2 regions of the Nonomuraea sp. NPDC049709 genome follow, and region 1 is predicted to be linked to the other one. Evidence: riboswitches for the same ligand, from Rfam matches in the RefSeq annotation. Region 1 holds a riboswitch; the other holds the start of a gene.
What was found. Region 1 has a riboswitch for cyclic di-AMP ahead of AB0J69_RS17250 (C40 family peptidase). Riboswitches for the same ligand answer to the same signal wherever they lie in the genome.

Region 2: linked by a shared signal. The riboswitch ahead of AB0J69_RS49865 (CHAP domain-containing protein) and the one ahead of AB0J69_RS17250 (C40 family peptidase) in region 1 are both predicted to bind cyclic di-AMP.

The regions. Positions count from the first base shown of each region.
Region 1 is NZ_JBFANM010000015.1:117,390-122,576, forward strand. It holds gene serA (phosphoglycerate dehydrogenase) at 1-762, shown strand, start outside; gene AB0J69_RS17240 (class I SAM-dependent methyltransferase) at 1,227-1,751, opposite strand; gene AB0J69_RS17245 (SSI family serine proteinase inhibitor) at 1,766-2,155, shown strand; gene AB0J69_RS17250 (C40 family peptidase) at 2,228-2,632, opposite strand; cyclic di-AMP (ydaO/yuaA leader) riboswitch at 2,831-2,972, opposite strand; gene AB0J69_RS17255 (3-isopropylmalate dehydrogenase) at 3,072-4,118, shown strand; gene AB0J69_RS17260 (branched-chain amino acid aminotransferase) at 4,368-5,187, shown strand, end outside.
Region 2 is NZ_JBFANM010000081.1:8,446-13,632, forward strand. It holds gene AB0J69_RS49855 (DUF4832 domain-containing protein) at 1-670, shown strand, start outside; gene AB0J69_RS49860 (GH25 family lysozyme) at 870-1,634, opposite strand; cyclic di-AMP (ydaO/yuaA leader) riboswitch at 1,647-1,791, opposite strand; cyclic di-AMP (ydaO/yuaA leader) riboswitch at 2,215-2,363, shown strand; gene AB0J69_RS49865 (CHAP domain-containing protein) at 2,376-3,014, shown strand; gene AB0J69_RS49870 (class I SAM-dependent methyltransferase) at 3,206-3,790, shown strand; gene AB0J69_RS49875 (hypothetical protein) at 3,817-4,311, opposite strand; gene AB0J69_RS49880 (PQQ-dependent sugar dehydrogenase) at 4,510-5,187, opposite strand, start outside.

The sequences.
Region 1 (5,187 bases):
ACGCCGCACCTGGGCGCCTCCACGCACGAGGCCCAGGAGAAGGCCGGCACCCAGGTCGCGCGGAGCGTGAAGCTGGCGCTGGCGGGCGAGTTCGTGCCGGACGCCGTCAACGTCCAGGGCGGGGCGGTCGCCGAGGACGTCAAGCCGGGCCTGCCGCTGGCCGAGAAGCTCGGCCGGGTCTTCACCGCGCTGGCCGGCGAGGTCGCCACCAAGCTCGACGTCGAGGTGCGCGGCGAGATCGCCTCCCAGGACGTGCGGGTGATCGAGCTGGCCGCCCTCAAGGGCGTGTTCGCCGACGTGATCGAGGAGCAGGTCACCTACGTCAACGCCCCGCTGCTGGCCAAGGACCGCGGCATCACCGTCGAGCTGGTGACCAGCTCCGAGAGCCCCGACTGGCGCAACGTGGTGACCGTGCGCGGCGTGCTCGCCGACGGCCGTACGGTCTCGGTCTCCGGCACGCTCTCCGGGCCGCGCCAGATCACCAAGATCGTCGAGGTCAACGGCTACGAGATGGAGATCGAGCCGACAGCCCACCTGTGCTTCTACACCTACACCGACCGCCCCGGCATCGTCGGCGTGGTGGGCAGGCTGCTCGGCGAGTACAACATCAACATCGCCTCGATGCAGGTGGCCCGTGACGTCAAGGGCGGCAAGGCGCTCATCGCGCTGACCGTCGACTCCGCCATCCCCGCCGAGGTCGTCGAGCAGATCGGGGCCGAGATCGGCGCCGAGAGCGGCCGTTCGGTGGACCTGGAGGACTGACCTCCCACACCGGCCGAGGGGCCGTCACCCGTCTTGGGTGGCGGCCCTTTTGCGTCTCACGATGCGAGATAGTAGGACATCCAAGCAGCATGCTCGGGTACTGTGTCGAGTAATGCGCCAGGTTCTCGTACTCATTACCTGCCGCGGCGGGGCCTGTTAGGGCAGGTCGACGACCCGCCGCGGAGAGCGGCGTTGGCGTCGGCCACTAAGTCCCTTCGTCCGGTCCGTGACCCGGACCACGAGATCAGGCCCGGTCGGATTCGCGACCGGAGTCCGGCTTCCCCCTTCAGGAAATTCTGGAACGCGCCCGCGAGAAGAGATGGGTCCCATGTACGAGATGTATGCCTGGAACCGTGCCGAAGACCACGACGACGAGGCGGCCGAGGCCGTCCAGACCGCGCTGGACCGCCGCGACAACGGCGGCGCCCCTCAGAACTCCAGCCGGTAGCACACGGCCGTCCGCCTCATCGCCGGCAGGGCGCCGACGATCCAGGCCGAGATGCGGTGCGTGATCGACAGGCCGCCGCGCCCCCGGTCGGGTCGAGGTAGTAGAGCAGGCCCTCGGCGACCACCAGCGCGGGAGCGTCGCCGGGGACCCGCTCCAGCCACGCCAGATCGGTGACCGATGACCCGATCGTGGCGCAACCTGCGCGCCCGGGGAACAGCCTGCCGCGCAGTTCGATGACCTCCGGGTAGTCCACGTCGTACCAGCGGACCGACGGCGGCGGGTCCATCCGGTGGACGCGGGTGTCGAGCCCGCAGCCCAGGTGCAGCACGGTGGCCCCGGGGCGGGCGTCAAGGAACTCGCCGGCCCACCTGTCGATGAAGCGGGCCCTGAGCGCCACGGCCTTGGTACCGCCGGGTCCGATGCCCGCCTGGTGAAGTCGTGGCCGATCCGCCGCCACGCTACGCCTGGGGCAGGGGGTACGGAGACCTGCCGTTATGGATACGGAGAGTGCTGATAACGTCGCGCTCCGTATCCATTCCATGAGGAGGTCCCCCCATGCACGCTTCCCTGACCGCGATCCGCCGCGCCGCCGCCGTCGCCGTCCCCGCGCTGGCCACCGCGGCCCTGCTCGCCGCTCCCGCCCACGCGCAGGCGGCCGAGCTGACCATCACCAAGTACCACGGCGGTGTGGCCCAGCGCTGGGTCCTGACCTGCGACCCGGACGACGGCAACCACCCCGACCCGTTCGCCGGCTGCGACAGGCTGCGCGAGATCGGCGGTGACCTCGACCAGATCCGGTTCCGCCCGAACGTGCCGTGCCCGCGGATCTTCGACCCCGTCGAGGTCCAGATCCACGGTCATTTCCACGGCGAGCCGCTGGACCTCGCCGAGCAGTACCCGAACCCCTGCTTCGTGGAGCGCCTGGCCGCCCCGATCGTGCCCTGACGACCTGGAAGAGAGCCCCTGAGGCGACCTGAAAGAGAGCGGCCCCGGGCTCGCGGGGCCGCTCTCGGCTTCTCAGAGGGTGGCGGTGAGCGTGGCCGGGGCGGAGGACCGGCGCTGCTTCAGCACCTCGGTCCACTGGCGCACGCCCTTGGGATCCGGCCGGACCGCTCCCACGAACGCCTGTCTGCGCCAGGTCGAGAGCTTCTCCTCCTTCACGACGTCGCCCGTGCGCGGCGCATGCACCATGTAGCCGGGCTTCGAGATCATTCCCACGTGACCCAGGTTGCTGAAGAACACCAGGTCACCTGGCTTTAGATCGTTCCATGCGATTTTCCTGGAAAATGCCCCGTACTGTTCGCGGGCGGTGCGCGGCAGTTCGATGCCCGCGGCTTCGTAGGACCTGAGCATGAGCCCGGAGCAGTCGTACCCGCTCCTGCTGGTCCCGCCCCATACGTACGGGGTGCCGCGTTTGTCCATGGCGTAGTCGAGGGCGACCTTCCAGGCGGGCGTGGGGGCCTGCGCCTCCTGGATGCGCTTGATCTCGGCGCCGGTCAGGGTGGTGGTGTCTTTGTCCGTGGTGGCCCGGGCCTCGTCGGTGGCGGCCTGGGCGGCTGGGGTGGCCAGGATGAGCCCGGCGACACCGGCCGCCAGGGCAATGGCGATGCGAGACAGAACACTGTCCTTCCATGCGGCCGACCGGGTTAGCTGACGGGCTCGGGCCTGGAAGACGGCCCTACGGCGGTGCCGATTCGCCCCTGGGGGAAAGTTGGGTCCCCGGCTCCACGCAGCGGCTGCGTGGATTAGGCCCGACGGACTCTAACGAAACGGTCAAAAGGTCGCAAATGGCTCAAAACTGGACGTCCGAAAAATGAGATGATGTGTTCGTCAGACGAGACGAGCCGGTAAGGTACCGCCCATGGAGTCGCGTAACATCCGCTTGGCCGTCATCCCCGGGGATGGCATCGGCACCGAGGTCGTAACCGAAGGACTCAAGGTCCTGGAGGCCGTAGGCACGAAGATCGAGCCCACGCACTACGACCTGGGCGCCGCACGCTATCACCGCACCGGCGAGACGCTGCCGGACGCGGTGCTCGACGAGCTGCGCGGCTACGACGCGATCCTGCTCGGCGCCATCGGCGACCCCAGCGTGCCGCCGGGCATCCTCGAGCGCGACCTGCTGCTGCGGCTCCGGTTCGAGTTCGACCACTACGTCAACCTGCGGCCGGTCAAGCTGTTCCCCGGCGTCGAGACCCCGCTGGCCGACACGCCCGCCGAGGACATCGACATGATCGTCGTCCGCGAGGGCACCGAGGGCCTCTACGCGGGCACCGGTGGCACCATGCGGCGCGGCACGCCGCACGAGATCGCCACCCAGGAGTCGCTCAACACCGCCCACGGTGTCGAGCGCGTGGTGCGTTACGCGTTCGAGAAGGCCAAGTCGCGGCCGCGCAGAAAGCTGACCCTCGTCCACAAGACCAACGTCCTCACCTACGCCGGTGACCTGTGGCAGCGCACGGTCAACCGGGTGGCCGAGGAATACCCCGAGGTCACCACCGACTACAGCCACATCGACGCGGCCTCGATGTTCTTCGTCACCCAGCCGGAGCGCTTCGACGTGGTCGTCACCGACAACCTGTTCGGCGACATCATCACCGACCTCGGCGCGGCCGTCGCGGGCGGCATCGGCCTGGCCGCCAGCGGCAACATCAACCCTGAGCGGACCACGCCCAGCATGTTCGAGCCGGTCCACGGCAGCGCGCCCGACATCGCCGGCCAGGGCAAGGCCGACCCCACCGCGACCATCCTGTCCGTCGCCATGCTCCTCGACCACCTGGGCCTGCACGCCGAGGCGGCCAAGGTCGAGCAGGCGGTCGCCGACGACATCGTGGAGCGCCTCGCCGGCTGGGCCGGCCGCACCACGACCGAGATCGGCGACGACATCACCGCGCGAGTATCCGGCTAGGACCGCCTAGCCCCGAAGAAGCGCCTGGCGGTCCGAGAGGACTCGCCAGGCGCTTTTTCGCGTCCGCGTTCCGGCCGTGGAATGGGCTTATCACCCCCATTGGCCGCTTGCCATCCCATATGGCGAGACAATAGGAAGTACGGACTGCCCTCCCGGCCACGGCTGCTCACCGCCACCGGCTCGCAGATCCGCAGACAGTGGGCAGATTCCGGTAGATTTCGGTAGATCGCAGAGAGAAGGACCTCCGTCATGACCATCGCTCAGAAGCTCAGCTTCGACGTGCAGCTATCCGACCACGCTCGCACCGCGGCCGAGCGGGAGCAGGTACTGGCGAACCCCGGTTTCGGGCAGACCTTCACGGATCACATGATCTCGATCGACTACACCGAGGGGCAGGGCTGGCACGACGCCAGGCTCATGCCGTACGGGCCGCTCTCGCTCGACCCGGCAACCTCGGTCTTCCACTACGCGCAGGAGCTGTTCGAGGGCCTGAAGGCCTACCGCCAGATCAGCGGCTCGATCGTGACGTTCCGACCGTACGCGAACGCCTCCCGCTTCAACCGCTCGGCCCTGCGCATGGCCATGCCCGAGCTGCCCGAGGAGACGTTCGTCGACTCGCTGGAACTCCTCGTCGAGACCGACAAGGAGTGGGTGCCCACCACCGAGGGTCACAGCCTCTACCTGCGCCCCTTCATGATCGCCACCCAGGCGGGGCTCGGGGTCAACTACCCGTCGAAGACGTACAAGTACATGGTCATCGCCTCGCCGGCGGCCTCCTACTTCACCGGCGGGATCAAGCCCGTCTCCGTCTGGCTGTCCACCGAGTACACGCGGGCCGCCCCGGGCGGCACCGGCTTCGCCAAGTGCGGCGGCAACTACGCCGCGGCGTTCGTCGCGCAGCGGCAGGCGGTGGAGAACGGCTGCGACCAGGTGGTGTGGCTGGACGCGGGCGAGCACAAGTACGTCGAGGAGATGGGCGGGATGAACCTGTTCTTCGTCTTCGGCAACAAGCTCGTCACCCCGGAGCTCACCGGCACGCTGCTGCCCGGCATCACCAGGGACTCCATCC
Region 2 (5,187 bases), on a different contig from region 1:
CTGGACGGCGGCCACGGACAACGTCGGCGTGGCCGGATACCGCATCTACCGCGGCACCACCCAGGCCGGGACGTCGGCGACGACCTCCTTCACCGAGACCGGGCTGAACCCCGCGACCTCCTACACCTACACCGTCAGGGCCTACGACGCCGCGGGCAACACCTCCGCCGCGTCGGCGCCGGTCACCGTCGTCACCCTCCCGGCGACGTCCGCGGGCCTGGTCGTGGACGACTTCGACGGCAACCCGGCGTACCCGTCCGCCGCCCGCAACGACCTCGGCAGGTGGACCGGCGGGAACTGCTTCCTCAACGGCGGCGGCTCCGGCGCCGTGTCCGGCGGGGCGCTCAGCCTGCGGTACGACAACTGCGGCTGGTTCGGCAGTGACGTGTACACCGACCTGTCCGCGTACACGCATCTCGTCGTCCGGATCAAGGGCGCGGCAGGGGGCGAGCAGGCCCACTTCCACCTCAGTCTCGGCGGGGCGACCAAGGCCTTCGGCGACTTCACGCTCGACGGCGGCGGCCATCCGGCCATCACCACCGCGTACAAGGACATCAGGCTTCCGATGTCCGCGAACGGGATCAACCGCGCGTCCCCCGGACAGCTCGCGATGGGCTTCTGGTACGGCGGCGACAGCACCGTCACCATCGACTCCCTCTCGTTCGAGTGACCCACCGGGAGGCCGGGATCGGGCTGCCGCTCCCGGCCTTCCGGGCCGCCCCGACCGTCTCAGCGGGCCGGCGTACCGTTCGCGGCGACGCGCTGCCCGGCCCCGCCCCGGCCTCGCTCGCCACCGCCCTGCTCTTCGGCTCTGCGGCGCTGGTTCCGCGGCGGGTGCCCCCCGGGCGGCAGGGAGGGCCTGACGCCGGTCAGGCGGCGCGCCTGCCCAGGTCGCGCAGCTGGTCGGGGGTCAGCGCGGAGACGTTCTGGTCGATGGGGGAGTCGGTGTACTGGTGGATGGTCCAGGACTTCCAGTCGGCGGGCGGGGTGAGCGCGCCCTTGGCCCTGCTGTAGTGGGCGACCCACAGGGGGTAGTCGGCCAGGCCCTTGCCGTACGTGTCGGCGAAGTTCCAGCCGCTGTAGAACATCGGGGTGATCCCGGTCCTGGCCTTCACGTGTGCCAGCCACGCCTTGGCCCAGGCGTTCACCTGGGCGACGGACCTGTCGTCGGTCGTCTCCAGGTCCAGGACCAGCAGGTCGCCGCCCTTGGCGGGCTGGGCGTTCACCACGGACAGGAAGTGCTCGGCCTCGGCGATGGGGTCGTTGCCGGGGTGGCCGAAGTGGTACGCGCCGCGCACGATGCCCTTGTCGCCCAGCTCACGCCAGTGACGGGCGAACGAGGCGTCGCGGAAGCCGGTGCCCTCGGTGGCCTTGATGATGCCGAACTGGGCGGGGCTGGCGGCCCAGTCGTACTGGGGCTCGTAGTTGGAGATGTCCAGGCCGTACGTGAGCTGCTGGGTCCTGTGCTGGGCTGCCTGCACGGTGGCGCCGTGATCGGTGGGCGAGGCGAGCACCGTACCGGTCGCGCCGGTGACGGCGGTGGTAGCGGCCAGGATCACGCCTCCGACGGCCAGTGCGAAGAGCTCGGCGGGGCGGCGGTTCCTGACGATCGCGGCGAGCTGAGGCTTGAGCATGGGGATGTCGACTCCTTCTTCCATGCCGCCTACCGGGTTAGCTGACGGGTTCGGGACTGGAAGTCGCCCCTACGGGCGCGGCTCGGGCCGGCGTCCGATTCACCCCGGAAAGTGGATCCCCGGCTCCGCGGGGTCGCGGATTCGGCGGGCGCGGCGGACCGCGCCCAGTAAAGGTACAGATCTCCCTAAAGTGGGAGCAAGTACGGCAAAGCGAAGGCCCATGTTCGTCGGCGGGAACCAGCCCGAAAAGCCGCGCCGGCAAGGGTTTCCGGGGCTGGGTAAAGTTTCCGGCGCCGCCCTGGTCGCCGCCCCGGAACGGCTGTGACTTGTGATACTCGTGATGCGACCGCTTTTGCCCTCCTAAACCCCGTCCACCATGCTGCTTGGGTAAAGAATTCTGTCGCGATCGCCTATGTCGCAGGGGATCCTGTTGCCTTTCCCAGGGCCCGGCTTGCATCTTTCTATGCGATTCGCTTACCTTTGAGGACTCAAGGCGTACGACCTGACGACAAGCACTTGTCGCGTGACGCCGTTCATTTGTCGAGACCGCGTCTCACCAGCACGTACGTGCAGGGATGTGTGACGCGGCCCGCCGAATCCGTGAATGCAGCGGAACCGGGGACCCACTTTTTTCTGGGGTGAATCGGCGCGCTCTGATCCGAGCGCACCGTAGGGCACTTCCACGCCCGAACCCGTCAGCTAACCCGGTAGGCGGCATGGAAGCGAGGAGCAATCCAAGTAATGGCCAAGTACACCCTTTCCCGTGCCCTGAAGCCCGCGAGCCTCACCCGGTTCGCCGTCGGGGCGGCCGTGGCGGCCGGTGCCGTTCTCGCCGCCGGTCCGGCCTTCGCCGCCGACGACTCCTCCCAGGCGCAGAAGTCCGCGGGTCAGGTGTCCGCGCAGTCGGTGCTGAAGGTCGCCGAGTCGCAGATCGGCGTGGCCGAGAACGCCGCGGGCGGTGGCACCCCGTTCCACAGCTGGTACATGTCCTCGCCCCGGGCGCAGGAGACCATCACCCGTGACGGCGGAAGTGTACGGGCCTACGCCAACGCTCCGTGGTGCGCCATGTTCGTCTCCTGGGTCGGCGAGAAGGCCGGCGTCCGCCCCACCATGGGCTGGGACGCCTACACCGTCACCTACGCCAAGTGGTTCCAGACCAACCAGCACTGGGGCACGATCGCCAAGCCCGGCGCCGTCGTCTTCTTCGACTGGAACGGCAAGAGCACCACGGGCATCGACCACGTGGGCCTGGTCAAGCAGGACAACGGCAACGGCACGATCACCACGATCGAGGGCAACACCGGCAACGGCAAGGTCGAGCAGCGCATCCGGCCCAAGTCCCAGGTCGTCGGCTACGGCTACCCCCAGTACAAGGCCTGATCCCAGGTAGGCCGCACGCTCCTTGCCAGGTGCGATGGCCAAGGGACACCGGGTGGTGCAGGAGAGATCCTGCGCCACCCGTTGTGTTTGCTCCGGGAGAGCCGGGCTACGCGTGCTGCCGATACCAGTCGAGCGTCGCGGCCCCCCTGCGGAGTGCGGGATGACGTCGGAGGTAGGGCAGACTCCTACCCGTGGACGCGACGGTACGGAAGATCATCCAGGACCTGAACGAGGCCGCGGCCCGGCACGACGCCGCCCAGCAGGACAGGCTGGACCGGTGGCGGGTCCTGGAGCCCGACGCCGGGGAGTTCCTCTGGTTCCTCGCCCAGAGCATCGATGCGCGCACCATCGTCGAGATCGGCACCTCCCGCGGCGTGTCCACGCTGTGGCTGGCCGACGCGGCCCGGGCGGCCGGCGGTCACGTCCTCAGCCTCGACACCGACGCCCAGGCCCAGGCCCACGCCCGGCGTACGACGGCCGAGGCGGGCCTGGCCGACCACGTGGAGTTCCGGGTCGCCGACGGCGGCGCCGTCCTCGCGGACCTGCCGGACGGGGCGGTGGACCTGCTCTTCCTCGACGCCGAACGCCCCGAGTACCCGTCCTGGTGGCCCCATCCGTACCGCGTCCTGCGCCGGGGCGGCATCCTCGTGGCCGACAACGCCCTGTCCCACCCCGAGGAGATCGCCCCCCTGCACGACCTGCTCCGGCAGGAGCCCGGCCTGACGGTCAGCACGATCAACGTCGGCAAGGGCGAACTGGTCGCGCTACGACGCTGAGGGTGCCGCGTACGTCCGCTCGTGCGTCAGAGGGCCAGTGCGGTCATGAAGGCCATGCTGGCCGCCATGCCGGCCGAGCACGCGTTCTGGCTGAGCGTCCTGCGGTCCGGGCTTCGCCCGGGGAGAAGGTGGAGGAGCCGGGCGCACGTCCAGGCCACCCCGATGACCAGGGCCACCGCGGTCAGCGATCCGCCTCCGTGGGAGTGCGCCGGTGAGGAGGCGCCGGCGGGCGTGGGGTCGTTGAACGCCGTCAGGACCAGGAGGAGGGACATGACCACGAAGTCCTGGATGTGGTGACCGGTTTCCGCGCGGCGGGAGGGGGAGCCGCAGAGCCAGCCGGCGGTCAGCAGGGCGAGCACCCCGGCGGGGAGGAACAGGCCGCCCAGGTGCCCGAGCGCCATGCCGAGCGCCATGACGACGTGCGGCCATCTCCTGGCGGGCCGGGCGAAGGGCAGCAGGGCCGGGGCCAGGGCCAGGGCGCAGCCGACCGCTATCCCCACCGTGTGGAGGACGGCATGCATCAGGAGGTCTCGCCCAAGAGGTACGCGCGGGTGTCCATGATGCACTCCTTGCCGTCGTCGGATGGTTACACCCCTCTGGACAGGACAGGTAGGCGAGCTGTGACAGGAATGCGCTCCCCGGGTGACCCCGACGCGTTCGGGGAGGGCCGCAGCGAGCGTCGCGGCCGGCCCTCCCCGTGCTCGGTGGCTTCCTGAGGCTCAGCGGTTGACGGCGCAGGCGTCCCTGTTGAGGGAGAACCGGCTCGGCAGGGACGTGTCGCCCGTGTGGCGGGCGAGGTAACCCATGGTGACGCTGCCGCCGGGGGCGATGGCGCCGTTGTGGGTGGCGTTGACCGCGGTGATCATGTCACCGCTCTGGGTGAGGTCGGTGTTCCAGTCAGAGATGACGGTCTGTCCCCGGGAGAGGGGGAACCTCAGCGTCCAGCCGTTGATCGGCGTGCTGCCGGTGTTGGTGATGGTGAGGTCGACGGTCATCCCGCCACCCCAGGTCTGCGTGGTGTACGCGATCCGGCAGGTCGGCTTGGCGTGTTCGAACGTGATGCGGTGCAGGCCGCCGGGAAGGTCGTTGACGACGTAGAGCTCGCCCTCCGGTGTCGCGCCGAACGCCGTGACCTGCGTGGGCGTCTGGCCGATCTCGGCCTGGTCGTAGCCGCCGGCACCGTTCGCGCGCAGCGCCCACACGGTGGAGTAGCAGTAGTCGGTGGCGATGTAGGTGCCGCCGACCAGGTGGGCGAACTGCTCGCCGTGGTACACCTGCCCGCCGATGACCGCGCAGCCGCCGGTGTGCGGGGAGTAGGTGAAGACGGGCTTGGTGTACGCGGCGCCGGAGCGGCACTGGGCCTGGTCGAACACCTCGAGCCCTTCGTAGCAGGACCA